DNA from 3 places in the Escherichia sp. XD33 genome. Region 3 is predicted to be linked to each of the others. Evidence: predicted binding sites of a transcription regulator. Region 3 holds the regulator's gene; each other region holds the start of a gene.

Region 1 (10,361 bases), on a different contig from region 3:
GTGAGATTCATCGACGACCAGCAGCCCATCGGCAGGCAGGTAATCAAACAGCGTCGGCGGTGGCTCACCCGGTCCACGACCGGAGAGGAAGCGCGAGTAGTTTTCAATCCCCGAACAGTAGCCCAGCTCGTTCATCATCTCCAGATCAAACTGGGTACGCTGGGTCAGCCGCTGCTCTTCCAGCAGTTTGTTGTTTTCCAACAGCACTTTGCGTCTGGCGGCCAGCTCTTCTTTGATCTCCTCCATCGCCTGTACGATGCGCTCGCGCGGTGTGACGTAGTGCGTTTTCGGGTAGATGGTAAAACGTGGAATAGTGGAAACAATCTGCCCGGTCAGCGGGTCAAATAACGACAATCGTTCCACTTCCTCGTCAAACAGTTCCACGCGAAGTGCAATGTCATCCGATTCTGCCGGGAAGATATCTATCACCTCGCCACGAACGCGGAAAGTACCACGCTGGAATGCTTGATCATTACGAGCGTATTGCAGCTCCGCCAGTCGGCGCAGAATCGCGCGCTGATCGATAATCATACCGACCGTGAGATGGAGCATCATCTTGAGATATAAATCAGGATCGCCCAGACCATAAATCGCGGAAACAGACGCCACCACAACCACATCACGCCGCTCCAGCATCGCTTTGGTGGCGGACAAACGCATCTGCTCAATATGTTCGTTAACCGAGGCATCTTTCTCAATGAAAGTGTCGGAACTCGGTACATAGGCTTCCGGCTGATAGTAGTCGTAGTAGGAAACGAAATATTCCACCGCGTTTTCCGGGAAGAACTCTTTCATTTCGCCATACAGCTGGGCCGCCAGCGTTTTGTTGGGCGCAAGTACCATGGTTGGGCGCTGAAGGTCAGCAATGACATTGGCAATGGTGAAGGTTTTCCCTGAGCCAGTCACGCCAAGTAACGTCTGGTGCGCCAGGCCATCTTCCAGCCCCTCTTCGAGACGTCGAATCGCCTCTGGCTGATCGCCAGAAGGTTTAAAAGCGGAATTCAGTTTGAACGGTTTACTCATGAGTCGCTACCTGAAGGAGTTGGGCGGGCAGGTATGTAATTTTACTCGTCGTACTTAATTATGCCAACAAATTATACTGGATAAAAAAACAGTTCATCACCATAATATTTCTGATACAGCGTAAACTCCGCTGTCAATCATGAGCAAAATTTACTCTGTGGCGAGATAAAACTCCGGCCTTACCGGGTTATCCCCAAAGCAACGGCTTTTTTAACATTTGTCAAGATGAGTGATGACAGTTTTATGGCAAGAGATGCCTGTTCAGTGACTGCCATTGCATTTATCTAACCAGTTAAAAAATAAAAGATATTTCTTTGAGCCGTCTTTAACGCCAATTCGCGTGCAAGCCGCGTATTCTCTCGCTTGCCTCGTGTTTTCTAACTCTAATACACATGGTTATCCACAGGAATAGTGGATAACTGTCTCCAGCCCCTATCCCCCGCCGCCTGGGCAATTCCCACATTCGCCGCATGAGGCGGAAGTAAAATTTTTTTCGTGATTATTTTAGAATTTAATTGGTTAAATTGCAGTCAATCGAAGACGCGATCTCGCTCGCAATTTAACCAAATACAGAATGGCTACAACAAGGCAAGGTTTATGTACTTTCCGGTTGCCGCATTTTCTGGATTTTCTGCAAGCCAGGGGATCTCTCCCAGCAGCGGCGCGGGAATCATGCGGGTGAGCGTGGTCATATATTCAGCGTGACGTTTTCCCGGAGGCGTAACATCGTTCGCCACCCAACCCGCCAGAGTCAGTCCGGCGTGTTGTATTACCTGTGCAGTCAACATCGCGTGATTAATACAGCCGAGTTTCACACCAACTACCAGTATCACCGGCAGTTGTTCCTGTGTTACCCAATCTGCAAAAGTGAAAGTGTCAGAAAGCGGCGTAAACCAGCCGCCAGCACCTTCCACTAACACCCAGTCAGCCTGTTGTTCAAGCGCGCGTAATCCGGCGCTCATTACCAATGATTCTATCGGTCTGCCCTCTTGCGCGCTGATGATGTGCGGCGAAGTGGGTTCTGCGAAGGTGTAAGGATTTACTGTTGCGTAATCCAGCTGCAGGCTGCTGTTGCGCTGTAACGCCAGCGCGTCGCTATTGCGTAAACCTTCCGGGGTCTTTTCGCTGCCAGAGGCGACCGGTTTATAACCTGCCGTCCGGTAGCCTGCTGCCTTTGCGGCTTGTAAAAGTGCACAACTGGCGACAGTTTTCCCCACTTCGGTATCCGTTCCGGTGACAAAATAACGTTTACTCACGAGCAATCACTCCCAAAAAAAGATGATACGTCAGAGGATATCGCCCCTGCTGTTGCGGCCAGGCCAGTTGCAATCGCTGCAACTGCGAACGCGTTAATATTCGCGGGTCGCGCCCTTCATGAAGATGCGTGGCACCGATGCCTTTCAGCGAACGCATGGCACTGAGCGCATCATCAAACCACAGCGTGATGGGCTGAATATGATGTTGATAATGCACGCCGTTCAGCGACTGTTCGATTTCATCTGGCGGTAAAAAGCGATTAGCATGCGGACGCTCGTCCACCGCCTGCCACGCCTGATGCAGTTCGGGTAACGATCCCTGCACCAGCGTGGTAAACGCGACCACGCCTTTGGGGCGCACCACCCGATACAGCTCGCGGAGTGCCGTGGATAAATTACCGCACCACTGCACTGCGAGATTGCTCCATGCAAGATCGAACGTCGCAGTCGCTAACGGCAGGGATTCGATATCTCCCGCCAGATAATGGTCTGCGGCATCCTTCTGGCGTGCCTGAACAAGCATTGGCGGCGAGAGATCTAAGGCCGTCACCTGCGCGTGACGTTCCCGCCAGTGGCGGCTCATCCAGCCAGGTCCACAACCCGCGTCCAGTACGTGGGTGTATTTACGCTGTGGAAGCATTGCCAGTAAGGCGTCAGCACTCTGGCGCTGTAGATCTGCATGTTGCTCATAGTGTGCGGCTGCCCGACCAAATGCCGCTGCAATGGCTTGTTTATTAACCGTTGCCATGCAGCACCTCCAGCAGACGGTCGATATCCTGCATTTCATGCGCAGCGGTTAGCGTTAAGCGCAGTCGCGCAGTACCAGCGGGTACGGTTGGCGGGCGAATCGCCGTGACCCAGCAGCCTTGCTGGCGCAGTTTTTCTGCCAGTTGTAACGCACGGCTGTTATCACCGACAATCAATGGCTGGATGGCGCTGCATGAATCAGCAAGCGTAAACGGCAAATCCTGTACTCCGGCACGAAAACGCGTAATGAGTGCCGCCAGTTTTTCGCGCCGTGCATCACCCTCATCACTGCGAATGACCGCCAGCGACGCACGTAATGCCTGCGCCTGAGCGGGCGGCATACTGGTGCTGTAGATAAGGTGGCGGGCGAATTGCAGCAGATAATCCGCCACCGTACTGGAGCAAAGCACCGCTGCCCCGCTGACGCCAAATCCTTTGCCAAAAGTCACTACCAGCAATTCTGGTTTTACCTTTTGCAGCCAGCAGCTGCCGCGCCCCTGCTCCCCGATAACGCCCGTGCCGTGGGCATCATCAACCATCAACCAGCCATTGTGCTGTTGCGTTACCTGCTGGATTTCCGCCAGTGGCGCACTATCGCCGTCCATGCTGAACACGCCTTCTGTCACCACCATTTGCTGCCCCGGACAGGGGGAAGCAAGCAATCGCGCCAAATGAGTGACATCGTTATGAGCAAAACGGCGAAGCTGCGACGGGCTTAAACTGGCAGCTTCCAGCAATGAGGCATGGCTAAGCCGGTCGGCAGCAATACGGTCCTCTTTCGCCATCATCGCGGCAATAACTGCCTGATTAGCGGCGAAACCAGAGATAAACAGCAGTGCCCGCGAATAGCCAAGCCACTCGGCCAGCTCTTCTTCCAGTGCCTGATGCACCACGCTATAACCGCTGACGTGACCGGAGCCGCCGCTACCGATGCCAAATTGCTCCGCCCCCTGCTGCCAGGCACGGATAATTTGCGGATGATGGCTTAAACCTAAATAATCGTTACTGGAAAAGTTCAGATACTGGCGATCATCCGCCACCAGCCAGCGTCCGGCTCCTTGCGCCACCGGATAACGGCGACGCAGGGCATCGGCAGCACGCCGCGCATCGAGCGCCGCGTTGATTTTCTCCTGCCAGCTCATAATGCTGCCGCGTTGTAATATTCGTCGGTGTCCGGGGTCATCAGCGCCTGTTCAAGACGTTGCTGTTGTTCGTTATCCCCTGCCAGCACGGCAGTTTGCTGCGGATTTAGCCCCAGTTTGCGGAACAGTTGCAGGTCTTTATCTTCTTCCGGATTCGGCGTGGTCAGCAGTTTGCAACCGTAGAAAATCGAGTTTGCGCCTGCCATAAAGCACATCGCCTGAGTCTGTTCGTTCATCTGCTCGCGTCCGGCAGAAAGGCGCACGTAAGAGGTTGGCATCATGATCCGCGCGACCGCAATGGTGCGAATAAAATCAAAGGCATCGACATCATCGTTATCGGCAAGCGGCGTGCCTTTCACCTTCACCAGCATGTTGATTGGCACGCTTTCCGGCGGCGTCGGCAGGTTTGCCAGTTGCAGCAATAATCCGGCGCGATCTTTTACCGTTTCGCCTAAGCCCACAATGCCGCCAGAACAGACTTTGATCCCGGCATCGCGCACTTTTTCCAGCGTATCGAGGCGTTCCTGATAAGTGCGTGTGGTGATGATATTGCCGTAAAACTCCGGCGAGGTGTCCAGGTTGTGGTTGTAGTAATCCAGCCCGGCGTTCGCGAGGCGCTGCGCCTGAGATTCACTCAACGTGCCCAGCGTCATACACGCCTCCAGCCCCATCGCTTTTACCCCCTGCACCATTTGTTCCAGGTACGGCATATCGCGTTCGTGGGGATTCTTCCACGCCGCGCCCATACAGAAGCGCGTCGATCCTGCCGCTTTCGCTTTGCGCGCCGACTCCAGCACCTGTTCAACTTCCATCAACCGCTCGGCTTCCAGCCCGGTTTTGTAGCGCGAGCTTTGCGGGCAGTATTTGCAATCTTCCGGACAAGCTCCGGTCTTAATCGACAGCAACGTGCTGACCTGCACCTGACGAGGATCGAAATGCTGGCGATGCACCTGCTGCGCTTCAAACAGCAGATCCAGCAACGGTTTTTCAAATAATTCTGTGACTTGCGACAATGTCCAGCGTGGGCGGTGAGCCATGGGGCTTCTCCAAAACGTGTTTTTTGTTGTTAATTCGGTGTAGACTTGTAAACCTAAATCTTTTCAATTTGGTTTACAAGTCGATTATGACAACGGACGATCTTGCCTTTGACCAACGCCATATCTGGCACCCATACACATCCATGACCTCCCCTCTGCCGGTTTATCCGGTGGTGAGCGCCGAAGGTTGCGAGCTGATTTTGTCTGACGGCAGACGCCTGGTTGACGGTATGTCGTCCTGGTGGGCGGCGATCCACGGCTACAATCACCCGCAGCTTAATGCGGCGATGAAGTCGCAAATTGATGCCATGTCGCATGTGATGTTTGGCGGTATCACCCATGCGCCAGCCATTGAGCTGTGCCGCAAACTGGTGGCGATGACGCCGCAACCGCTGGAGTGCGTTTTTCTCGCGGACTCCGGTTCCGTAGCGGTGGAAGTGGCGATGAAAATGGCGTTGCAGTACTGGCAAGCCAAAGGCGAAGCGCGCCAGCGTTTTCTGACCTTCCGCAATGGTTATCATGGCGATACCTTTGGCGCGATGTCGGTGTGCGATCCGGATAACTCAATGCACAGTCTGTGGAAAGGCTACCTGCCAGAAAACCTGTTTGCTCCCGCCCCGCAAAGCCGCATGGATGGCGAATGGGATGAGCGCGATATGGTGGGCTTTGCCCGCCTGATGGCGGCGCATCGTCATGAAATCGCGGCGGTGATCATTGAGCCGATTGTCCAGGGCGCAGGCGGGATGCGCATGTACCATCCGGAATGGTTAAAACGAATCCGCAAAATATGCGATCGCGAAGGTATCTTGCTGATTGCCGACGAGATCGCCACTGGATTTGGTCGTACCGGGAAACTGTTTGCCTGTGAACATGCAGAAATCGCGCCGGACATTTTGTGCCTCGGTAAAGCCTTAACCGGCGGCACAATGACCCTTTCCGCCACACTCACCACGCGCGAGGTTGCAGAAACCATCAGTAACGGTGAAGCCGGTTGCTTTATGCATGGGCCAACTTTTATGGGCAATCCGCTGGCCTGCGCGGCAGCAAACGCCAGCCTGGCGATTCTCGAATCTGGCGACTGGCAGCAACAGGTGGCGGATATTGAAGTACAGCTGCGCGAGCAACTTGCCCCCGCCCGTGATGCCGAAATGGTTGCCGATGTGCGCGTACTGGGGGCCATTGGCGTGGTCGAAACCACTCATCCGGTGAATATGGCGGCGCTGCAAAAATTCTTTGTCGAACAGGGTGTCTGGATCCGGCCTTTTGGCAAACTGATTTACCTGATGCCGCCCTATATTATTCTCCCGCAACAGTTGCAGCGTCTGACCGCAGCGGTTAACCGCGCGGTACAGGATGAAACATTTTTTTGCCAATAACGAGAAGTCCGCGTGAGGGTTTCTGGCTACACTTTCTGCAAACAAGAAAGGAGGGTTCATGAAACTCATCAGTAACGATCTGCGCGATGGCGATAAATTGCCGCATCGTCATGTCTTTAACGGCATGGGTTACGATGGCGATAATATTTCACCGCATCTGGCGTGGGATGATGTTCCTGCGGGAACGAAAAGTTTTGTTGTCACCTGCTACGACCCGGATGCGCCAACCGGCTCCGGCTGGTGGCACTGGGTAGTTGTTAACTTACCCGCTGATACCCGCGTATTACCGCAAGGGTTTGGCTCTGGTCTGGTAGCAATGCCAGACGGCGTTTTGCAGACGCGTACCGACTTTGGTAAAACCGGGTACGATGGCGCAGCACCGCCGAAAGGCGAAACTCATCGCTACATTTTTACCGTTCACGCGCTGGATATAGAACGTATTGATGTCGATGAAGGTGCCAGCGGCGCGATGGTCGGGTTTAACGTTCATTTCCACTCTCTGGCAAGCGCCTCGATTACTGCGATGTTTAGTTAATCACTCTGCCAGATGGCGCAATGCCATCTGGTATCACTTAAAGGTATTAAAAACAACTTTTTGTCTTTTTACCTTCCCGTTTCGCTCAAGTTAGTATAAAAAAGCAGGCTTCAACGGATTCATTTTTCTATTTCATAGCCCGGAGCAACCTGTGAACACATTTTCAGTTTCCCGTCTGGCGCTGGCATTGGCTTTTGGCGTAACGCTGACCGCCTGTAGCTCAACCCCGCCCGATCAACGTCCTTCTGATCAAACCGCGCCTGGTACCTCTTCTCGCCCGATTCTGTCGGCAAAAGAAGCGCAGAATTTCGATGCTCAACACTATTTTGCATCCCTGACACCAGGTGCTGCAGCGTGGAATCCTTCCCCGATTACCCTGCCTGCGCAACCTGACTTTGTTGTCGGCCCGGCGGGCACTCAAGGTGTAACGCATACCACGATTCAGGCGGCGGTAGATGCGGCAATTATCAAGCGTACCAACAAGCGCCAGTATATTGCCGTGATGCCTGGTGAGTATCAGGGAACGGTATATGTCCCTGCCGCTCCGGGTGGAATTACTCTGTACGGTACAGGTGAAAAACCGATTGATGTGAAGATTGGGCTTTCCCTTGATGGTGGCATGAGCCCTGCCGACTGGCGTCACGACGTCAACCCGCGCGGCAAATATATGCCAGGTAAACCAGCGTGGTATATGTACGATAGCTGCCAGAGCAAACGCAGCGACAGTATCGGTGTTCTCTGCTCTGCGGTCTTCTGGTCACAAAACAATGGCCTGCAACTGCAAAATCTGACCATCGAAAACACGCTGGGCGATAGCGTAGATGCAGGTAACCATCCGGCGGTGGCACTGCGTACTGATGGTGACCAGGTACAGATTAACAACGTTAACATTCTCGGTCGTCAGAACACCTTCTTTGTCACCAACAGCGGTGTGCAGAACCGTCTGGAAACGAATCGTCAGCCGCGTACGCTGGTGACCAACAGCTACATTGAAGGGGATGTGGATATCGTTTCTGGTCGCGGCGCAGTGGTGTTCGATAACACCGAATTCCGCGTGGTGAACTCACGTACTCAGCAAGAAGCGTATGTGTTTGCACCGGCTACGCTGTCCAACATTTACTACGGTTTCCTCGCCGTAAACAGCCGTTTCAATGCTTTCGGTGATGGTGTGGCGCAACTGGGCCGCTCGCTGGATGTTGATGCCAATACCAACGGTCAGGTGGTGATCCGTGATAGCGCCATCAACGAAGGTTTTAACACGGCTAAACCGTGGGCCGATGCGGTGATCTCTAATCGTCCGTTTGCGGGTAATACCGGCAGCGTAGATGATAACGACGAAATACAGCGCAATCTGAATGACACTAACTACAACCGCATGTGGGAATACAATAACCGCGGCGTGGGTAGTAAAGTGGTTGCAGAGGCGAAGAAGTAAGAGCAATTAACTATTTGCCGGATGCGGCGTAAACGCCTTATCCGGCCTACGGTTCGATGCGATTTGTAGGTCGGATAAGATGCGCAAGCATCGCATCCGACAATAAGTGCCGGATGCTGCGAAAATGCCTTATCTGGCCTACAGATTCGATGCGATTCGTAGGTCGGATAAGATGCGCAAGCATCGCATCCGACAATAAGTGCCGAATGCGACCTACATTCACATGGCGCTTTTTACATCTGACGGTTTTTATTGAAGTTAATCAAACTACCCGCCTTGATAATCTCGCGCTCTTCAGCAGTCAGACTTTCCATATAGAGCGTAATTTCCGTTACCGGCGCATCTTCATGGATCACATAACCTTTAAACGTCGTACCCGGATTATCCAGCGCCGCTTTAATGCCAGGGATGTAAATGTAATCCCCCACTTCAAAGGTTGGTACTTCCGCCATTTGCAGCGGTAACATCCCCCAGTTGATGACGTTAGAACGATAGCGTTTAGTCGCGTACTCCTCGGCAATATTCGCCAGACCGCCAATCACACGCTGGCAGCTCGCCGCCTGTTCACGCGCAGAACCATCGCCTGGTTTCACCGCATAGACCATGCTGCCAATTTCAGTTTGCAGCGGATCAATATGCTCCTGACCAGCAATCTGCTTAATGCGCGCAAACACCTCTGTCAGCTCGCTGACATTCCCCGCCAGACGCTGATTTTCCAGCTCAGCAGTCGCTTTACTTCTGCTAACATAACCGGGATCGCGGCGAGACAGGGTAAACTCCGCCAGACCAATCGGATTTGAACGATAAGAAGAGGTTTCACCGGAAGGAATCAGTTCGTCGGTGGTGGTCACTTCGTCGAGGATCTTCGAGCACACTTTCAGGACGATATTGTCAGTCAGCGCACCCAATTCCGGCCAGTCTTTAATGTTCGGCCCGTAAATCAGCGGTTGCTGAGTTGCCCCTTTCACAAAGCCCTGATAAACACGGTTTTTATACGGCGTTACATCGAAGGCGTACTCCGGCACGTTGTCCCAGCAATCAAGTTCGCTGGCAGAGGTTAAATAGCCACCGTTTGCCGCAGTCGCAGCGATAGAACGAGCGTCCATCAACGCCACCGCTGACATCTGCCCATTAGCTGGCTTAGAGCCTTCGCGGTTCGGGAAGTTACGCGTGGTGTGGCGAATACTCAAACCGTTGTTGATTGGCGTATCGCCCGCGCCAAAGCATGGGCCGCAGAACGCGGTTCTGATGATTGCGCCTGCGCCAATCAAATCTGCTACCACACCTTTTTTGGCGAGATCCATAAACACCGGCTGTGATGACGGGTAAACTGCCAGCGAGAAGGTGTCATTGCCACAGGATTGACCGCGCAGTGCATTCGCCGCCGCGATGACGTTTTCGTAGTTACCGCCAGAACAGCCCGCGATAATCCCCTGCTGCACTTTCAGGCGACCATTTTCCACTTTATCCAGCAGCGAGAGTTTGGCTTTACCGTGCGCCACGCGTTCGGACTCAATTTCAATCTCACGCAGAATGTCGGTCAGGTTCTGGTTCAGTGTGTCGATTTCATACACGTTGCTCGGGTGGAACGGCAGCGCAATCATTGGTTTGATGGCGCTTAAATCAACGCTGATGCAGCCATCGTAGTACGCCATCGGTTGAGGGTTAAGCTGGCAGTAATCCTGGCCGCGACCGTGCAGCGCCAGCCAGTTATGGACTTCTTCATCGGTTTGCCAGACAGAACTTAAACAGGTCGTTTCAGTGGTCATCACGTCAACGCTGTTACGGAAATCGGTAGAGAGCGCGCTAA
Region 2 (10,361 bases), on a different contig from region 3:
GACGTGCGGCTGCCAGCACCTCTGTACATGGTGCGATAGCCGTGCGTACCAGTGAAACATCATTGCCCAGTGCCTCACCGAAGCCCCCTGCTTCGACAAAGTCACGCTGCATGTCGATCATGACCAGTGCAGTTGTGCGCGGATCAAAAGGTAATTCAAAGGGTTGAGCCTGAAAAATGGATTGCGTCATGGTAAATCTCCTGTCTGATGTTTAAACGATCCAGTTGTTCTGAGAACGAGTATTCAGGAGAAAAGCGGCACAAAACAGGAAAAAAGTTTGCCGCACAGCAACGAAATTTTTGCATTCAGCAGGTGGTGTGATGACGAATGTGAAGGGAGTCAAAGAGTGGCATACAGCAACAAATTTTTTGATGCTGTATGGTTTTGAGATTAAAAAAATCGTTGAAATTGTGTGAGCTTAATCATCAGATTTAGCGACTATGGCGTTACTTTTTAACACCATACTGTGTAAACCATTCCAACATTCGCTGCCAGCCGTCTTTCGCAGACTCGGCATGATAGCTCGGGCGATAATCGGCGTTGAATGCATGCCCGGCATCCGGGTAGACGATAATCTCTGCTTTCGCGTTTGCTGCCCGCAGCGCCTGGCGCATCGTTTCCACGCTCTCTTGCGGAATGCTGTTATCCTGGCCGCCATATAAGCCGAGAACCGGCGCGTTAAGATCGGTTGCGATATCAACAGGTTGTTTCGGTGAATTCAGCGACTTATCGCCTGTCAGCTTGCCGTACCACGCCACTGCGGCTTTTAGCTGTGGATTATGCGCGGCATACAGCCAGGTGATACGTCCACCCCAGCAGAATCCGGTGATCATTAAACGATGAACATCGCCGCCGTTGCGTGACGCCCAACTGGCGACATGATCGAGATCGGCCAGCACCTGCGAGTCAGGCACTTTTGCTACCAGACCGCTAAGCAGCGTAGGGATATCGGCAAAATCATTCGGATCGCCTTCGCGGAAGTAAAGTTCAGGTGCGATAGCCAGATACCCCTCCAGCGCCAGACGGCGACAAATATCGCGGATATGTTCATGCACGCCAAAAATTTCCTGCACTACAATGACCACTGGCAGTGGGCCATCGCTTTGCTTTGGTCTGGCATGGTAAGCAGGCATGTTATCCCCTTGTGAAGGGATAGAGGTGAAGCCCGCCACAATCGCGTCGTCCGGAGTCTGAACGATGGTCGAAGCGAGAGGCGATGCAGCAGGTGCAAATCCAGATTGTTGTGTTGTTGCCATGGTATTCTCCGTACCCTTATAAAAATGTTGCGCAATGTTAACTATAGTCAGCATGCAACAAATCACATTGCCTGAATCGGCTCATCTTTTATGCAGTCCTGCAGAATGAAGAGTGATTTATGTGATTTGCATCACTTTTGGCGGGTAAATTTATGCAACGCATTTTCGTCATGGTGATGAGTATCACGAAAAAATGTTAAACCCTTCGGTAAAGTGTCTTTTTGCTTCTTCTGACTAAACCGATTCACAGAGGAGTTGTATATGTCCAAGTCTGATGTTTTTCATCTCGGCCTCACTAAAAACGATTTACAAGGGGCTACGCTTGCCATCGTCCCTGGCGACCCGGATCGTGTGGAAAAGATCGCCGCGCTGATGGATAAGCCGGTTAAGCTGGCATCTCACCGCGAATTCACCACCTGGCGTGCAGAGCTGGATGGTAAACCTGTTATCGTCTGCTCTACCGGTATCGGCGGCCCGTCTACCTCTATTGCTGTTGAAGAGCTGGCACAGCTGGGCATTCGCACCTTCCTGCGTATCGGCACAACGGGCGCTATTCAGCCGCATATTAATGTGGGTGATGTCCTGGTTACCACGGCGTCTGTTCGTCTGGATGGTGCGAGCCTGCACTTCGCACCGCTGGAATTCCCGGCTGTCGCTGATTTCGAATGTACGACTGCGCTGGTTGAAGCTGCGAAATCCATTGGCGCGACGACTCACGTTGGCGTGACAGCTTCTTCTGATACCTTCTACCCTGGTCAGGAACGTTACGATACTTACTCTGGTCGCGTAGTCCGTCACTTTAAAGGTTCTATGGAAGAGTGGCAGGCGATGGGCGTAATGAACTATGAAATGGAATCTGCAACCCTGCTGACCATGTGTGCAAGTCAGGGCCTGCGTGCCGGTATGGTAGCGGGGGTTATCGTTAACCGCACCCAGCAAGAGATCCCGAATGCTGAGACGATGAAACAAACCGAAAGCCATGCGGTGAAAATCGTGGTGGAAGCGGCGCGTCGTCTGCTGAAATAAAAAACGCTCCCCAACTTCGGGGAGCGATATCAGTTATTGACGCCGTAAACGCATTATTTTGCGGATTATTGGCGTCAGTAGCGTAAAGGCTGCCAGAGTCAGCAATGCCAGAGTGATCGGTCGGGTATACAGAAAGTCGAGTGACCCACCAGAAAGCGACAGCGCACGGCGAAAATTACTTTCCGCCATTGGCCCCATAATCAATGCCAGCACTACGGGTGATGCCGGATATCCTCCTTTCTGCATGAAATAGCCCACCACGCCTGCAATCAGCATAATGCCAACATCAAAAAGGCTATTGTTCAACGCATAAGTCCCGACCACACAAAGTGCGAGGATCATCGGTGTGAGAATATTGCCGGGAATTTTCACCACATTACCGATGACTTTCAAAGAGAGCAGTCCAAGAACTAGTAGCATGAAGTAACAGAAGATCATGCCGACAAACAGTGTATAAACCATATCGCCGTGGTCGGTAAACATCAGCGGGCCTGGTTGCATTCCCTGTAACGTTAACGCGCCCAGCATGATGGCGGTTACCGCATCGCCAGGGATCCCCAGCGTCAGCATAGGTAACAATGCGCCACCGGTGCAGCCATTCGCGCCTGCCTCACAGGAGGCCACAGCTTTAATTTCACCCTTACCAAAGTTTTCTGGTGTCTTACTGAAACGACGAGTTTCGTTATAGGCAACAAAAGCTGCAATATCCGCCCCCGCACCGGGGATCATGCCGATAAAAACCCCTAATCCTGATGAGCGCAAAATGGTTAATGCAATGCGGCGTAGTGTTTGCCAGGGCAGTAACAGACTGCCGATAGCCACCTTCGCCCCCTGACGAATTTGCTGGTTTTGCTCCATAGAGCGGAATGCTTCTGAAGCAGCAAATAAACCAATCATCACCGGGATAAATGGCACATTCATCAGCTCCACAAATCCACCTGTAAACCGTGGAAAACCGCCCATTGGATCAAGGCCTATCGTTGCGATCAGCAATCCGCCAACCCCGGCAATCAGCCCTTTAATCAGCGACTCACCGGAAATACTGGCAATAATGCTCAGTCCGAAGGTTGCCAGGGCGAAGGACTCCGAGGCACTAAATTTCAGCGCCCAACTGGCAAGTACCGGAGAGAGAAACATCAGCACGATAATGCTGAGCGTTCCGCCACTAAAGGAAGAGAACGTGGCGGCACTCAATGCCAGCCCTGCTTTTCCCTGTTTCGTCAGCTCATAACCATCAATAGCGGTGGCTGCGGCGGCAGGCGTTCCGGGAATTTTGAGCAAAATTGCGGTGATAGAACCACCGTAGACGCCACCAAAAAAGACGCCGCAAATCATCAACAAGCCAGAAACAGGCTCCATGCCGTAGGTGAAAGGCAGCAAAATCGCCACACCCATGGTCGCTGTCAGACCAGGCAAAGCGCCAATCACAATACCCAGCATCACCCCAAAAGTGGCAAACAGCAGCGCCTGAGGATTATTGAGTAATGTCGAAAAACCCTGAGTTAAAAGTTCACTTTCAAACATTGCTGGCCCCTGTTATTCGAAAAATGTGCCGACAGGCAATGGCACCTGTAACGCTTCGACAAACAGCAACCAGAGGATTGCCGTTAACAGCAGCGCAATACCCGGTGTGAGTACCCATCGCCTGTAGCCCATCAACGTCATAATGACGATGAGGAAAACAGGAGTAGTAATGAGATAACCGCAGTAGCTCATCGCCACAATATAAAATGCGGTTGCCGCAATTCCTGTTGCCGTTTTCCTGAATGCCGGTTTTTCCTGTGCGTTGGCGCAAGAGGCTGGTTTTGCCTGCAAAAGATCGCGTATCACCAGCAAGACAGCGAGCACAATCAGGGCACAGGCATAGAAGGTAGGGAAGGCACTTGCACCGGGATCCGTTTCAATGGCAGTTGCTGGAAAATCAGCGGCATTAATCATCACCGCGCCAGCAACCACACAAAGTAACAGCGCCACCACCATCGTTGATGAAAGGCGCTTGCGGTGCGGTACGGCGAGTTGAGCAACAGACTGTTTTGTGTTCATCAACCGTACCTCAGGTTTATTTTTTCAGGCCCAGGCGAGTCAGCAACTCGTCAAAGTACTTTTCCTGTTCGCTGATTTGGGTCTGGAAGCTGGCAGCGTCAAGCCATGCATAGTTGAGATTCAACTTTTGCAGTGCATCCTGGAATGCAGGCTCTTCAGCCGTCTCTTTTGCTGCCTTTGCCAGAACATCCACCACATCCTGCGGCGTTTTTTGCGACACAATCAGGCCGCGCCAGGTGCCGATGGAGAGATCAACGCCTTTCTCTTTTAACGTCGGGACGTCAGGCATGGTTTCCATTCGCTCATCCGCCATCACTACCAGTGTCTTCAGCTTGCCGCCTTTCACATGATTGATAACTTCACCTGGGCTTACGGAAACCGCTTCAATATGCCCGCCTAACAGGCCTGTAATGGCAGGGGCTGCGCCGTCATACGGGACATGAGAAAACTTCGCACCCGTTTTGTCTTCCAGTGCAGCTGCCGCCAGATGCCAGATAGCTCCGGTGCCTGAGTTACCAATGCGTACTTTTCCGGGATTCGCTTTGGCGTAAGTCATAAATTCTTCATAGCTATTCCACGGCGCATCAGAACGGACGGTGATAGCAGCCGGATCCGCGTTTAGACGGGCAATGGGTTTAAAATCGCTGGTTTTAAAACGCACCATTCCGAGGCTGGGAAGGGTGGTCAGTTCAACCGTGCCTAAACCAATTTTGTAACCGCCAGGGCGGGCAGCGGCGATTTCACTCAGGCCGATAGCACCGCCTCCGCCAGGTTTATTGATAACCCCGATGCTGACGGGTAAATGGTTTTTGGCGGCATCAGCAAAGGCACGGGCAACCAGATCCGTACCGCCTCCGGCAGCGTAGGGAACGACTAACTCGATCTGTTTGGTTGGGTAGGAGGCTGCCTGTACAGGCGCAATGCTGAGGGCAGCGCCTGCAAGAAGTACCATTGCAGCCATTTTTTTCGGTAAGGTAAGATGTTTTGTCATTGCTTTTATATCCTTATTTATCAGTTAGTTGCTATTTAAATTGTTCCATGCGTTCATAAACAGTACTGCATTTTCATAGACTTGCTCTGGCGTCATGCCGGGGTGATATAGCGCAGAACCGAGGCCAAAGCCGTTTGCGCCGTGGCTCAGATAACGCGCCATGGTTTCCGGTGTGATACCGCCAACCGGTAACATCGGAACGGATTGTGGAATAACCGCACACCAGGCTTTGGTAACTTCTGGCGTAATTTGTTCAGCCGGGAACAGCTTGATGGCATTAGCACCATGTTCAATGGCAGCAAAGGCTTCGGTGGGCGTGGCGACGCCAGGCGCACAATACATACCCAGCGCACGGGCGCGACGGATCACCGCAGTATCGCAATGCGGCATCACGATAATCTGGCCCCCAGCCTCTTTAACCGCAACCACCTGCTCTACCGAAAGCACAGTTCCGGCTCCGACCAGGCAGTCCTTAGGCAGGGCGTCGCGCAGTAAACTGATACTTTGCAACGCCTCCGGCGAGTTCATAGGAATCTCAATCAGGCGGAATCCGGCGGCGTACAGTTTTTCACCGATGGCGACAATCTCATCCGGTTTCACACCGCGTAAAATGGCGACTAAACCGGTTTTTTGCAAAAGCGTATTAAATGGCATGGGTACATTCCCTGGCGTTGGTGGACAGTAACCCGGCAGCGTGGGCGATTCGCCATAATCCCTGTTCAGTGGCATTGGGAATGGCGTGTATCTGTCTGTCGGGAAAAACGTGGTTGAATGCTTGTGAATAGCGGCTGTTCAGATTTGCGCTACCGATTAAGGCGATCGGTGTTGTGGCGGGTAAATCACGTAGCAAACTGGATGCCAGACCACATAATTCATGGCCTATCAGTAATCCGGAAAGGTAATCCCCCTGCGAGGACGACGTAAGATTACTGGTCAGCAGGCGCGAACGGGTCGAAAACAGCGTCGATAATAATCCGGTCTGATGATGCTCTTGTGCTGCTGTCAGCCCGTGGGTGAAGGCATCCCAGTGCGGTTCATCTCCAGGATGCATGGTGGCACCGAGAATCGAATGGCGGGATAAAACATCAAATAACTCGCCCGTCATAAAGGTTCGGAAATCGGTAATGGTGTTGTTTTCAACTACTGCCCATTTCGCATGTGTGCCGGGTAAGCCTATCAGCACTGGCATACCCTGATGGATCGCGTTTTGCAGGGCCGGTTCCATCGAGATAGCACCGAAGATTTGTGTCTCTTCGCCACGCATCACTTCGGGCATTTCACCTTCTTTAATCACGCCAGGAATGATGTGCAGCATTGTCTGCTGCTGGTGGATAACAGGCGTCAACTGCTTCGCCAGACCCTCGAGAGTGACCGGGCAAGGTAAATAAGCTGCTGGTTGCCACCCTTGCGCACTGCCGAGCATGCCGCAAGCCAGTACCGGGCATGGGGTTTGTGCCAGCCAGTCGCCGCAGACACGTAAAAACGTATCGTGGAAAGCGTCCTCACGTGTTGCTGCCTGGGAGGGTAATTTCATGATCCCCCAGGGGAATTCACGTTTTTCTTGTGGATTTGGTGATTCGCCAAAACGCCATGCCCGAAGCGATGACGTTCCCCAGTCCAGGGCAATAAATGAGGGTGCTCCCGGCATTAGTCGTTTCCTTTAATCATGGTTTATTTATCTTTGCGGACGTGCTTACCCCAGCCCAGTTCAGCGGATATCTCTTCTGCACAGGATTTGACGTAAGGTGCCAGTTCTTCCAGACGCGCCAGCGACATATACGTGGTGGTACTGGCGACAGAAATAGCCGCCACAATTTCATCCCGGGCGTTGTAAACCGGCGCTGCAACGCAACGGATAGTCGGCTCGTTCTCTTCCAGATCAAAAGCAAAACCACTGGCGGCATAACGACGCATGTTCTGAATAAATGCGCCCAGTTTTGTTTCATCACCACAGGTCTTAAACAGCGTGCGCCACTCTTCTTCTGTTCGGTTGAGGATCAATGCCTTGCCGATGCCGGTGATTGCCAGTGGCATGCGATGGCCTGGGCGTGAGCGCATTTCCAGCCCGCGCTGACTGTTGATCTTCTCCAGATACAGCACTTCGTCGCCTTCAACGATCCCCAGATGCACGGTGTCCAGGGTGTAACGGGCAAGGCGTTGCAAAACGGGCTGGGCAATTTCGTACAGCGAGGTGCTTTCCAGTGCTCTGGCACCGAATTCGATCAGTTTGGCACCCAGTTGGTAGCCCTGCGTTGGGACATGGCGCAGGTAGCGTTGTTCCACCAGAACGGTGACTAAACGATGGGTTGTGCTCCGGGTCGTGCCGGTGAACTCGCCGATACTTTTTAGGTCATGGCAGCCGTTATAAACAGCATTAAGAACCGCCAGTCCACGTAATAACGTTTGTGCGCCTGCGGTGGTTGAAGAGGTTTCTGCCATACGTTTCTCCTGATGATATTGCTGAAGTGTTCCACATAATGACGTGGGGAAAAGGTGATATATCCCACAATATAAACTCCATCTCATATTGTGGGATAAAATAATGAAAATTAACGATCGTTTTGCGTAGCGCCTCGCAGGAAACTTCTTTCAAACTGGACGTTTGTACAGCACAATTCTATTTTGTGCGGGTAAGTTGTTGCGTCAGGAGGCGTTGTGGATTTCTCAATCATGGTTTACGCAGTTATTGCATTGGTGGGTGTGGCAATTGGCTGGCTGTTTGCCAGTTATCAACATGCACAGCAAAAAGCCGAGCAATTCGCTGAACGTGAAGAGATGGTCGCGGAGTTAAGCGCGGCAAAACAACAAATTACCCAAAGCGAGCACTGGCGCGCTGAGTGCGAGTTACTCAATAACGAAGTGCGCAGCCTGCAAAGTATTAACACCTCGCTGGAGGCCGATCTGCGTGAAGTAACCACGCGGATGGAAGCCGCACAGCAACATGCTGACGATAAAGTTCGCCAGATGATTAACAGCGAGCAGCGCCTCAGTGAGCAGTTTGAAAACCTCGCCAACCGTATTTTTGAGCACAGCAATCGCCGGGTTGATGAGCAAAACCGTCAGAGTCTGAACAGCCTGTTGTCGCCGCTACGTGAACAACTGGACGGTTTCCGCCGTCAGGTTCAGGACAGCTTTGGTAAAGAAGCACAAGAACGCCATACCCTGACCCACGAAATTCGCAACCTCCAGCAGCTCAACGCGCAAATGGCCCAGGAAGCGATCAACCTGACGCGCGCGCTGAAAGGCGACAATAAAACCCAGGGCAACTGGGGCGAGGTAGTATTGACGCGGGTGCTGGAGGCTTCCGGTCTGCGTGAAGGGTATGAATATGAAACCCAGGTCAGCATCGAAAATGACGCCCGCTCGCGGATGCAGCCGGATGTCATCGTGCGGTTGCCGCAGGGAAAAGATGTGGTGATCGACGCCAAAATGACGCTGGTCGCCTATGAACGCTATTTCAACGCCGAAGATGACTACACCCGCGAAAGCGCGCTACAGGAACATATCGCGTCGGTGCGTAACCATATCCGTTTGCTGGGACGCAAAGATTATCAACAGCTGCCGGGGCTGCGAACCCTGGATTACGTGCTGATGTTTATTCCCGTTGAACCCGCTTTTTTACTGGCGCTTGACCGCCAGCCGGAGCTGATCACCGAAGCGTTGAAAAACAATATCATGCTGGTTAGCCCGACTACGCTGCTGGTGGCGTTGCGCACTATCGCCAACCTGTGGCGTTATGAGCATCAAAGCCGCAACGCCCAGCAAATCGCCGATCGTGCCAGCAAGCTGTACGACAAGATGCGTTTGTTCATCGATGACATGTCCGCGATTGGTCAAAGTCTCGACAAAGCGCAGGATAACTACCGCCAGGCAATGAAAAAACTCTCTTCAGGTCGCGGAAATGTGCTGGCGCAGGCAGAAGCGTTTCGCGGTTTAGGGGTAGAAATTAAACGCGAGATTAATCCGGATTTGGCTGAACAGGCGGTGAGCCAGGATGAAGAGTATCGACTGCGGTCGGTTCCGGAGCAGCCGAATGATGAAGCTTATCAACGCGATGATGAATATAATCAGCAGTCGCGCTAGCCCATTGGGGGTAGTTAAGCCGGGTAGAAATCTAGGGCATCGACGCCCAATCTGTTACACTTCTGGAACAATTTTTTGATGAGCAGGCATTGAGATGGTGGATAAGTCACAAGAAACGACGCACTTTGGTTTTCAGACCGTCGCGAAGGAACAAAAAGCGGATATGGTCGCCCACGTTTTCCATTCCGTGGCATCAAAATACGATGTCATGAATGATTTGATGTCATTCGGTATTCATCGTTTGTGGAAGCGATTCACGATTGATTGCAGCGGCGTACGCCGTGGGCAGACCGTGCTGGATCTGGCTGGTGGCACCGGCGACCTGACAGCGAAATTCTCCCGCCTGGTCGGAGAAACTGGCAAAGTGGTCCTTGCTGATATCAATGAATCCATGCTCAAAATGGGCCGCGAGAAGCTGCGTAATATCGGTGTGATTGGCAACGTTGAGTATGTTCAGGCGAACGCTGAGGCGCTGCCGTTCCCGGATAACACCTTTGATTGCATCACCATTTCGTTTGGTCTGCGTAACGTCACCGACAAAGATAAAGCACTGCGTTCAATGTATCGCGTGCTGAAACCCGGCGGCCGCCTGCTGGTGCTTGAGTTCTCGAAGCCAATTATCGAGCCGCTGAGCAAAGCCTATGATGCATACTCCTTCCATGTGCTGCCGCGTATTGGCTCACTGGTCGCGAACGACGCCGACAGCTACCGTTATCTGGCAGAATCCATCCGTATGCATCCCGATCAGGATACCCTGAAAGCCATGATGCAGGATGCCGGATTCGAAAGTGTCGACTACTACAATCTGACGGCAGGGGTTGTGGCGCTGCATCGTGGTTATAAGTTCTGACAGGAGACCGGAAATGCCTTTTAAACCTTTAGTGACGGCAGGAATTGAAAGTCTGCTCAACACCTTCCTGTATCGCTCACCCGCGCTGAAAACGGCCCGCTCGCGTCTGCTG
Region 3 (10,361 bases):
TTCAGCCCGGCAACTTGTGGATCGCGTTCGCGGGGTTCAGCCTGCTGTTTGTTGAAGGGTTTATTTCCTGCCATAGTGAATGGAGTTACCGAGATAAAGAATGGGTCGAAACTTTACCATATGAAGCAGACCCTGACGATACGTTCTGGAGGACACATGGCAACACGAATTGAATTTCACAAGCACGGTGGCCCGGAAGTACTTCAAGCCGTAGAGTTCACTCCTGCCGATCCGGCGGAGAATGAAATCCAGGTCGAAAATAAAGCCATCGGCATCAATTTTATCGACACATATATCCGCAGCGGCCTTTACCCGCCGCCATCGCTACCCAGCGGATTAGGCACCGAAGCAGCAGGCATCGTGAGTAAAGTCGGCAGTGGTGTAAAGCATATTAAGGCAGGCGATCGTGTAGTCTATGCGCAGTCGGCGTTAGGCGCTTACAGCTCTGTGCATAACATTATTGCGGATAAAGCGGCGATTCTGCCTGCGGCAATTTCTTTTGAGCAAGCTGCGGCATCCTTCCTGAAAGGCTTAACGGTTTATTATCTGCTGCGCAAAACCTATGAAATTAAACCCGATGAGCAGTTCCTGTTCCACGCAGCAGCTGGCGGCGTTGGCTTGATTGCCTGCCAGTGGGCAAAAGCCCTGGGCGCGAAACTTATCGGCACCGTAGGAACCGCGCAAAAAGCGCAGAGCGCGCTAAAAGCGGGCGCGTGGCAGGTTATTAACTATCGTGAAGAGAATCTGGTCGAGCGGTTAAAAGAGATCACCGGCGGTAAGAAAGTGCGCGTGGTGTACGATTCCGTGGGCAGAGACACCTGGGAACGGTCGCTGGATTGCCTGCAACGCCGCGGCTTAATGGTGAGTTTTGGCAACTCATCAGGTGCGGTTACCGGTGTGAACTTAGGCATTCTCAATCAGAAAGGCTCGTTGTATGTGACACGCCCTTCCCTGCAAGGCTATATCACCACGCGGGAGGAATTAACCGAGGCCAGTAATGAACTGTTCTCTTTGATTGCCAGCGGTGTGATTAAGGTCGATGTCGCCGAGCAGCAGAAATATCCGCTGAAGGATGCGCAGCGTGCGCATGAAATTCTGGAAAGCCGGGCAACGCAAGGTTCCAGCCTGTTGATTCCATAAAAGAAATAGGGCTTCCACCTGGGAAGCCCTTTCTTTTTATAGTTCGGCTGTATGTAGGGTACAGCACGATGAATCTGTTAGAGGCGCAATAGTGACAGATTTGATTATCAATTCCTATTTTGTTCTAAGGATAAAACCTTAGGTTGTGATCATCCGCACAATCCCTTAGTAACGCCAGCGGTCATAACGCTGATATTTCGGCACTTTTGGTGCTTTAATCGCCTTAATAACCCACACCACCGCAATCGCCAGTAGTAACCACGGCAGCAACTTAATCATCAATGCCAGCATACCGCCGAGGAACATAATGGCCGTCGCCACAACCAGCGCGGCGATAATGCCCAGCAACGAAACGCCGGTGACCATCAGCATGACAAAAAAGCCAATCACAAAAAGTAGTTCCAGCATGATGCACTCCCAAATATGAAATCTCTTGCTGGCATTACAAGAATCATGCCAAAAATAATCTATTGATTTAACAGCAAAACGCCCCGCGACGGTGCGCAGAGCGTGGTGAATTTGACTATTTTTTGGTGAAAAGTTAACGCTTATCCGCCACCAGTTTGAGCGCGTGTTCCAGCACATTAATGTCTGCACCCGCTTTATGGGCATTTTCACTTAAATAACGCCGCCACTGCCGCGCGCCAGGAATACCCTGGAACAAGCCCAACATATGCCGGGTAATATGACCGAGATACGTCCCCTGGCTGAGTTCACGCTCAATGTACGGATACATGGCGCGCACTACCGCCACCGGATCGGCATCGATATCCGAGGAACCAAAGATCTCCCGGTCTACCGCCGCCAGAATACCCGGATTCTGATACGCCTCGCGCCCGACCATCACGCCATCCATATGTTGCAGGTGTGCTTTGGCCTCTTCCAGCGACTTGATACCACCGTTAATCGACATTGTCAGATGCGGAAAGTCACGCTTCAGTTGATACACACGCGGATAATCGAGCGGCGGGATCTCACGGTTTTCTTTCGGACTTAACCCCGAAAGCCAGGCTTTACGTGCATGGATGATGAACATCTCACACTCGCCTTTGCCGGAAACGGTGTTGATGAAATCGCAGAGAAATTCATAGCTGTCCTGGTCGTCGATGCCAATACGCGTTTTCACCGTCACCGGAATCGACACCACATCGCGCATCGCTTTCACGCAGTCGGCAACCAGCTGCGCATTACCCATCAGACACGCACCAAACATGCCGTTCTGCACCCGGTCAGACGGGCAGCCGACATTCAGGTTGATCTCATCATATCCACGCGCTTCTGCCAGCTTCGCACACTGCGCCAGCGCCGCCGGATCACTACCGCCGAGTTGCAACGCTACCGGATGTTCTTCTTCACTATACGCCAGGTAATCACCTTTACCGTGAATAATCGCCCCTGTAGTTACCATTTCAGTATACAGCAACGTATTGCGGGAAAGCAGACGCAAGAAATAGCGGCAATGTCTGTCCGTCCAGTCGAGCATTGGTGCAACGCTAAACCGACCACTCCAGTGAACGTCAGTTTTTTCAGGCATTGCGCTGGTTTGGTTGATTTTTTGCATTTCAGAATTACCGTGCATTTTCAAATGTAGAGATTATTTTATCGATATATCATGGGGTTATGTTATTCAGCATCACTGTTCAGGAGGCTCAATAGCGGGGTACTATACCATAACAACAGGAAGCGCCTGTCTCATTGCAAAAGAAAATTGAGATCCTCTCAAGGCATGAAGCTCTCACGAAGTGATGGAAATAATCTTATTAGCCGTTAACTTTGTTAAGGCCAATGATAAATAATCCAGGTTCGACGATAAATAAAAAATCACACATTAAACTCTGGTGATATATCTCCCTGCTAATAGCATTGATAGAGAAAAAAGAACCCAATAAATATTGGGTCCTTTTATATAATGCCTTCTATACTATCGAAGAACTTCACATATTATTTCTCCGATTTAACCCCGAACAAATCATAAATTAATTTAGAAGTGTCTGTAAGTATTTTAATCTCTTCCTTTGAGGTTGGGTCAAACGACTTCGCGAAGCTAATTAATTGTGGTGCAGCATCTCGCATTTTGCTTAAAATATCAGGATCGAGCGTTCCTTCATTCACCAGATGTGACATCTTATCCAGATAGCCATCAAAATTCATTTCTCCCCCATCAGCCAGACGCTTCATCTCTCCCAGGTACTTCTTCATATCACGTTGAGATAATTTTTCAAACTGAGCTTTCAGGTAGCTCTCATTATTTTCATTAATATACACTGTTTCTGATAAATCTGCGTAGGCACTAGAATATGAAAGTGAAATTAACAGCGAAGCAAATAATTTTAAGCTGTTGTCATCATGTTCCTGGCAGGCATTAACAAACGTTAAAAAACCAGAACCTATTGCTTGAAAATGTATATTCGCTAAAGGTTCATTATCCTTAGATTCCTCATAAAATAGCTGAACCGTGGAGGGAAGGTCATTCTTAGTTTCTACATCAAAAGTACATTGTTCAATGGGCATTGCATCTTTATTATCCCCAAGATTACATATACTATTAATCGCGAAATGAAAAATAGCCCGGTCAACAACTGATGCAATAAAGTCACGATCGTTTAAATCCTCATCAGTGCAATCGTCAATATACTTATTGACCCACATTTTGAGATCATTTATTTGCTCAATTAAAAACACATTTTTTTACGTGCATGCCATAAATTATGCGTGATTCGTTGAATAAACAAATCTATTTTTGCAATAATTATATCCCGATGACGCAGCGCTGCATAATCAATAGATTTACCATATATATTATTTAATTTACCTTTGATTGAACCTCTATTATCTAATTTATCTTTGATTGCATCTTCATTATCGAATTGATTTGAATTGAGTGTTTTATTAAAGTATCTAGTTGCACCGGGTATTATCTTCAACATGATTCATCTACCTTTTTTGTCGTACCGTGTCCTCCTTATAATTCTTTTGCCATCTGGTCACTATCAAAAATCGCTCATAATTTCTGAACTACAGGTATGCGTTTAAACCCAGTTAAATAAATAGCGAGTTAACTTGAAGCAATTTATTTAAAAATGAATTATTAATTATTATCGTGTTGATAATGGTACGACAAGGCAACACAACACCTTACCTACAAAACAGAAAATCAACATTACGGCAACAATAAGGGTTCTCGGTGTTTTTCCTGGAACATGGTAAAGTAAGGACATTCTTAACCCCCACTTTGAGGTGCCCGATGGAAAAGACCACAACGCAGGAATTATTAGCGCAGGCTGAAAAAATCTGCGCGCAGCGTAATGTGCGCCTGACCCCACAGCGCCTGGAAGTGTTGCGCCTGATGAGTCTGCAGGATGGCGCTATCAGCGCTTATGATCTGCTTGATTTACTGCGCGAAGCTGAACCGCAAGCCAAGCCGCCAACGGTTTATCGCGCGCTGGATTTTCTGCTTGAGCAAGGTTTTGTGCATAAGGTGGAATCCACCAACAGTTATGTGCTCTGTCATCTGTTCGACCAGCCCACCCATACGTCAGCCATGTTTATTTGCGATCGCTGCGGCGCGGTGAAAGAAGAGTGTGCTGAAGGCGTGGAAGACATCATGCATACGCTGGCGGCAAAAATGGGTTTTGCCCTGCGGCATAATGTGATTGAAGCACATGGGCTCTGTGCGGCATGCGTGGAAGTGGAAGCGTGTCGTCATCCTGAACAGTGCCAGCATGATCACTCTGTGCAGGTGAAAAAGAAACCGCGTTAAGAGGGCGTACATCCTTGTACACGTCGGGCAGGAGGGATTAATTACCAGCGATATTCATTGCGGGTTTCCCAATCCACGACCTCTTTTTCTGCCTGATCTTTCTGATAACCATAACGTTCCTGGATTTTACCGACCAGTTGATCACGTTTACCTTCAATGATCGTCATATCATCATCGGTCAGTTTGCCCCATTGCTCTTTCACTTTACCTTTAAACTGTTTCCAGTTACCGCCGGCTTCATCTTTATTCATAATCAAGACCTCATCGTTAGGTTGTGAATGAGAGTACGTTCACTTTTCTTCTGAACGTGAGATTAAGTGTAGTCAGCAATTTGGCTTAGGATAATTTATTCAGAATTTTTAACCGTCACGTTGCGGCAAACCAGGTACCGTTACGCCAGTGACGCCGCCAGATAGCCGCCAGAGAAAGCCCGCGCAACGCCAGAAAGACGGTTAATGCCAGCCACAAACCATGATTACCCAGCCACGGCAGCGTAAGGAGCGTCAGCGCAAAACCTGCGGCGGCCACCGCCATACTGTTACGCATTTCGGCGGCACGCGTTGCGCCTATAAACATGCCGTCCAGCAGATAACACCAGACGCCAACCAACGGCAAAATCACCTGCCAGATAAGATAGCGGTCAGCCAGCTGCTGAATCTGGGTTAACGACGTCAGCAACGCAATGATGTGTTCCCCTGCCAGCAAATAAACCACCGAAAACAGTAACGCTACAATCCCCGACTGGCGGCACGCTGCCCGCCATACATCCAGCAACTGGCTACCGTCGCGCGCACCGTATGCCTGACCGGAGTGCGCTTCAACCGCGTAGGCAAAACCATCAAGCGCATAGGCGGTAAAGGTGAGTAGCGTCATCAGAACCGCGTTAACAGCGATAATGTCACTCCCCAGTCGCGCACCAAGTACGGTGATCGCGCCGAAACAGAGTTGCAACAACAGCGAACGCAGCATGATATCGCGGTTAAGCGCCAGCAAGCGACGGAAGTTTCCTCGCCAGGCAGTTTTCAGCATTTCGCCGGAAATTCCGCGTAGTTTGAGGATTTTACGCACCATTAGCAGACCAATCAGCAATGTTGCATATTCCGCAATAACCGTCGCCAGCGCCGCGCCCTGCACGTTCATATGCAGCCCCATCACTAGCCAGACATCCAGCACAATGTTGAGGATATTGCCGACCACTAACAAAATTACTGGCGCACGGGCATATTGCACGCCGAGTAACCAACCGAGTAATACCAGATTCGCCAGCGACGCCGGTGCGCTTAACCAGCGGATTTCAAGAAAGCGCCGCGCCTGTTCCAGGACTGCTTCACTACCGCCAACAATATGCAGAGCCAGATCGATAATCGGTGTACGCAGCAGCGCAATTAACGCCCCAGCCCCCAACGCCAACAGCAACGGTTGCACCAGCGCACGGGCTAATGCCTGAGGATTTTTGGCACCATAAGCCTGCGCAGTCAGCCCGGTGGTGCTCATGCGTAAAAACAGCAACAGCATAAAGAGAAAGCTGGTCGCCGTTGCACCAACCGCCACGCCGCCCAAATAAACCGGGCTATCAAGATGACCAATTACCGCCGTATCGACCAGTCCCAGCAACGGAACGGTGATATTGGAGAAAATCATGGGTAAGGCGAGATGCCAGAGTGCTTTATCAGATGAAGTGAGGAATGCCATGCAGACAAGCCTGATGAAGAGAGATGAAAAACAAACCGCGACGCCTGGCGGCATCGCGGTCTCAGAGATATGTTACAGCCAGTCGCCGTTGCGAATAACCCCAACCGCCAGCCCTTCAATGGTGAAGCTCTGCTGACGAAGGTCAACGACAATTGGTTTAAACTCGCTATTTTCTGGCAACAGTTCGACTTTATTGCCCTGTTTTTTCAGGCGCTTAACGGTAACTTCGTCATCAATACGTGCGACAACGACCTGACCGTTACGTACATCCTGAGTTTTATGCACTGCCAGCAAGTCACCATCCATAATGCCGATATCTTTCATCGACATCCCGCTGACGCGCAGCAGGAAATCAGCATTCGGCTTGAACAAGGAAGGATCGACCTGATAATGACCTTCAATATGCTGTTGCGCCAGAAGCGGTTCACCGGCAGCCACACGACCTACCAGCGGCAACCCTTCTTCCTCTTCCTGCAACAGACGAATCCCGCGTGATGCGCCGGAAACAATTTCAATAACGCCTTTGCGTGCCAGCGCCTTCAGATGTTCTTCAGCCGCGTTTGGGGAACGGAACCCCAAACGCTGCGCGATTTCCGCACGCGTCGGCGGCATACCTGTCTGGCTGATGTGATCACGGATGAGATCAAACACCTCTTGTTGCCTGGCCGTTAACGCTTTCATTCCGCCCCCTGGGTGTATATACAGTTATGCTGTGAGTATATACAGCAAAAGGCGATTTTGGAACCATAAACTGCACAATAAACCAGAGATTTATCGAAATCTGGAAGGGTTATCCAAAATGCGACCATAACAGGATGCACCAGGTTATCACGGCGACGATAATCGCAATCAGCACCGCGGCGGATCCCATATCTTTAGCGCGTCCGGAAAGCTCATGGTATTCAGAGCCAATTCGGTCAACCACTGCTTCGATGGCGCTATTGAGGATTTCCACAATCATCACCAGCATCACGGAGCTGATAAGCAGCACGCGGGTAATTGCGTCCACATCCAGCCAGCAGGCGATGACCACCGCCAACAATACCGCTACGCCTTCCTGACGGAATGCCGCTTCGTTGATCCATGCAGCGCGTAAACCTTTCCAGGAATAGCCAGCAGCTTTGATAATTCGGGTGAATCCAGTGGTATTATTGGCCATTGAAAGAACCTTTTTACATTATGAGCGTCAATATCAGTGTACCGTTAAATCCGATGATTCGGGTTTGCGTAACGCCGCGCGAAACATGAGCGGATACCACAGAATTTCCCATGACTTTCTGCTATCCTTGCCGCGCATTTGCATTATTAACCAGAGGCTTTACATCGTTTATGTCCGGCTGGCCACGAATTTACTACAAATTACTGAATTTACCATTAAGCATCCTGGTAAAAAGCAAGTCTATTCCGGCAGATCCTGCCCCGGAACTGGGGCTGGATACCTCTCGTCCAATTATGTACGTTTTACCGTACAACTCGAAAGCAGATTTGCTGACGTTGCGCGCCCAGTGTCTGGCACATGACCTGCCTGACCCGTTAGAGCCGCTGGAAATCGACGGCACGCTACTGCCGCGCTATGTGTTCATTCACGGCGGGCCGCGTGTATTCACCTATTACACGCCGAAAGAAGAGTCTATTAAGCTGTTCCACGACTATCTCGATTTGCACCGTAGCAACCCAAATCTGGATGTGCAGATGGTGCCAGTATCGGTGATGTTTGGTCGCGCGCCAGGGCGTGAAAAAGGCGAAGTGAACCCGCCGCTGCGTATGCTTAACGGCGTACAGAAATTTTTCGCTGTACTGTGGCTCGGTCGCGACAGTTTTGTGCGTTTCTCGCCGTCAGTTTCGCTGCGCCGTATGGCGGATGAACACGGCACGGATAAAACTATCGCGCAGAAACTGGCGCGCGTGGCGCGTATGCACTTTGCCCGTCAACGTCTGGCTGCCGTAGGCCCACGTCTGCCTGCTCGTCAGGATCTGTTTAATAAGCTGCTCGCCTCCCGCGCTATTGCGAAAGCGGTAGAAGATGAAGCGCGCAGCAAAAAAATCTCCCATGAAAAAGCGCAGCAGAACGCGATTGCGCTGATGGAAGAGATTGCGGCGAATTTCTCTTACGAGATGATCCGCCTGACTGACCGTATTCTGGGCTTTACCTGGAACCGCCTTTACCAGGGCATCAACGTCCATAACGCCGAGCGCGTTCGCCAGCTGGCCCACGACGGTCATGAGCTGGTATATGTGCCTTGCCACCGCAGTCACATGGACTACCTGCTGCTTTCTTACGTGCTGTACCACCAGGGGCTGGTGCCGCCGCATATCGCCGCCGGGATCAACCTGAACTTCTGGCCGGCCGGGCCGATTTTCCGCCGTCTGGGTGCGTTCTTTATTCGCCGTACTTTTAAAGGCAATAAGCTCTATTCCACCGTTTTCCGTGAGTATCTCGGCGAACTGTTCAGCCGTGGTTATTCCGTCGAGTACTTCGTGGAAGGCGGTCGTTCCCGTACGGGGCGTTTGCTGGATCCGAAAACCGGTACGCTGTCGATGACCATTCAGGCGATGCTGCGTGGCGGCACGCGTCCGATTACGCTGATTCCGATCTATATCGGTTATGAGCACGTCATGGAAGTGGGTACTTACGCCAAAGAACTGCGCGGTGCGACGAAAGAGAAAGAGAGCCTGCCGCAGATGCTGCGCGGTTTAAGCAAGCTGCGTAATCTCGGCCAGGGTTACGTCAATTTCGGTGAACCAATGCCGTTGATGACCTACCTTAACCAGCACGTACCAGACTGGCGTGAATCTATCGATCCCATCGAAGCGGTGCGTCCGGCCTGGTTAACGCCGACGGTCAATAATATTGCTGCCGATCTGATGGTACGCATTAACAACGCAGGCGCGGCAAACGCCATGAACCTGTGCTGTACTGCGCTACTGGCGTCACGTCAGCGCTCACTCACCCGCGAGCAGTTAACCGAGCAACTCAACTGCTACCTGGATCTGATGCGCAACGTACCTTACTCCACGGACTCTACCGTTCCTTCAGCCAGCGCCAGCGAGCTTATCGATCACGCGCTGCAAATGAACAAGTTTGAAGTCGAGAAAGACACTATCGGCGACATCATCATTCTGCCGCGCGAGCAAGCGGTGTTGATGACCTACTATCGCAACAACATTGCGCATATGTTGGTGCTGCCTTCGCTGATGGCGGCAATTGTCACCCAGCATCGCCACATCTCCCGCGACGTATTGATGGAGCACGTCAATGTGCTTTACCCAATGCTGAAAGCGGAGCTGTTCCTGCGCTGGGATCGCGACGAGTTGCCGGACGTTATTGATGCGCTGGCAAATGAGATGCAACGTCAGGGGCTGATTACCCTGCAAGATGATGAGTTGCATATCAACCCGGCGCATTCTCGCACGCTACAGCTGCTCGCCGCAGGCGCGCGCGAAACGCTGCAACGTTATGCCATCACCTTCTGGCTGTTGAGCGCCAACCCGTCGATCAACCGCGGTACGCTGGAGAAAGAGAGCCGCACCGTCGCGCAACGTCTCTCCGTGCTGCACGGTATCAACGCGCCGGAGTTCTTCGACAAGGCGGTGTTCAGTTCTCTGGTGCTGACGCTGCGTGATGAAGGGTATATCAGCGATAGCGGCGATGCCGAACCGGCAGAAACGATGAAGGTTTATCAGTTGCTGGCGGAGTTGATTACATCAGACGTGCGTTTGACGATTGAGAGTGCGACGCAGGGCGAAGGGTAATCAGTGAGAATTGCCG

Evidence for each region. Region 3 encodes LexA, which represses DNA repair genes until DNA is damaged. Its sites were predicted from a motif close to TNCTGTATGTACATACAGNA; they were not measured.
Region 1: the regulator LexA is predicted to act here: its motif matches at 1,098-1,117, upstream of uvrB (excinuclease ABC subunit UvrB).
Region 2: the regulator LexA is predicted to act here: its motif matches at 7,909-7,928, upstream of rmuC (DNA recombination protein RmuC).

What each region holds. Positions count from the first base shown of each region.
Region 1 covers NZ_JAENDM010000003.1:137,164-147,524, forward strand. The annotation lists gene uvrB (excinuclease ABC subunit UvrB) at 1-1,023, opposite strand, end outside; gene bioD (dethiobiotin synthase) at 1,602-2,279, opposite strand; gene bioC (malonyl-ACP O-methyltransferase BioC) at 2,272-3,027, opposite strand; gene bioF (8-amino-7-oxononanoate synthase) at 3,014-4,168, opposite strand; gene bioB (biotin synthase BioB) at 4,165-5,205, opposite strand; gene bioA (adenosylmethionine--8-amino-7-oxononanoate transaminase) at 5,292-6,581, shown strand; gene K0778_RS03560 (kinase inhibitor) at 6,640-7,116, shown strand; gene K0778_RS03565 (putative acyl-CoA thioester hydrolase) at 7,268-8,551, shown strand; gene K0778_RS03570 (hydratase) at 8,785-10,361, opposite strand, start outside.
Region 2 covers NZ_JAENDM010000015.1:15,470-25,830, reverse strand. The annotation lists gene K0778_RS11080 (cysteine hydrolase family protein) at 1-190, opposite strand, end outside; gene K0778_RS11075 (dienelactone hydrolase family protein) at 447-1,256, opposite strand; gene udp (uridine phosphorylase) at 1,518-2,282, shown strand; gene K0778_RS11065 (tripartite tricarboxylate transporter permease) at 2,316-3,806, opposite strand; gene K0778_RS11060 (tripartite tricarboxylate transporter TctB family protein) at 3,819-4,325, opposite strand; gene K0778_RS11055 (tripartite tricarboxylate transporter substrate binding protein) at 4,342-5,316, opposite strand; gene K0778_RS11050 (2-dehydro-3-deoxy-6-phosphogalactonate aldolase) at 5,341-5,970, opposite strand; gene K0778_RS11045 (2-dehydro-3-deoxygalactonokinase) at 5,960-6,964, opposite strand; gene K0778_RS11040 (IclR family transcriptional regulator) at 6,988-7,755, opposite strand; gene rmuC (DNA recombination protein RmuC) at 7,972-9,399, shown strand; gene ubiE (bifunctional demethylmenaquinone methyltransferase/2-methoxy-6-polyprenyl-1,4-benzoquinol methylase UbiE) at 9,494-10,249, shown strand; gene ubiJ (ubiquinone biosynthesis protein UbiJ) at 10,263-10,361, shown strand, end outside.
Region 3 covers NZ_JAENDM010000018.1:84,902-95,262, forward strand. The annotation lists gene dnaB (replicative DNA helicase) at 1-74, opposite strand, end outside; gene K0778_RS12820 (quinone oxidoreductase) at 157-1,140, shown strand; gene pspG (envelope stress response protein PspG) at 1,306-1,548, opposite strand; gene dusA (tRNA dihydrouridine(20/20a) synthase DusA) at 1,682-2,719, opposite strand; partial or broken gene K0778_RS12835 (DUF2713 domain-containing protein) at 3,082-4,067, opposite strand; gene zur (zinc uptake transcriptional repressor Zur) at 4,385-4,900, shown strand; gene K0778_RS12845 (CsbD family protein) at 4,942-5,151, opposite strand; gene dinF (MATE family efflux transporter DinF) at 5,267-6,592, opposite strand; gene lexA (transcriptional repressor LexA) at 6,665-7,273, opposite strand; gene dgkA (diacylglycerol kinase) at 7,383-7,751, opposite strand; gene plsB (glycerol-3-phosphate 1-O-acyltransferase PlsB) at 7,922-10,345, shown strand.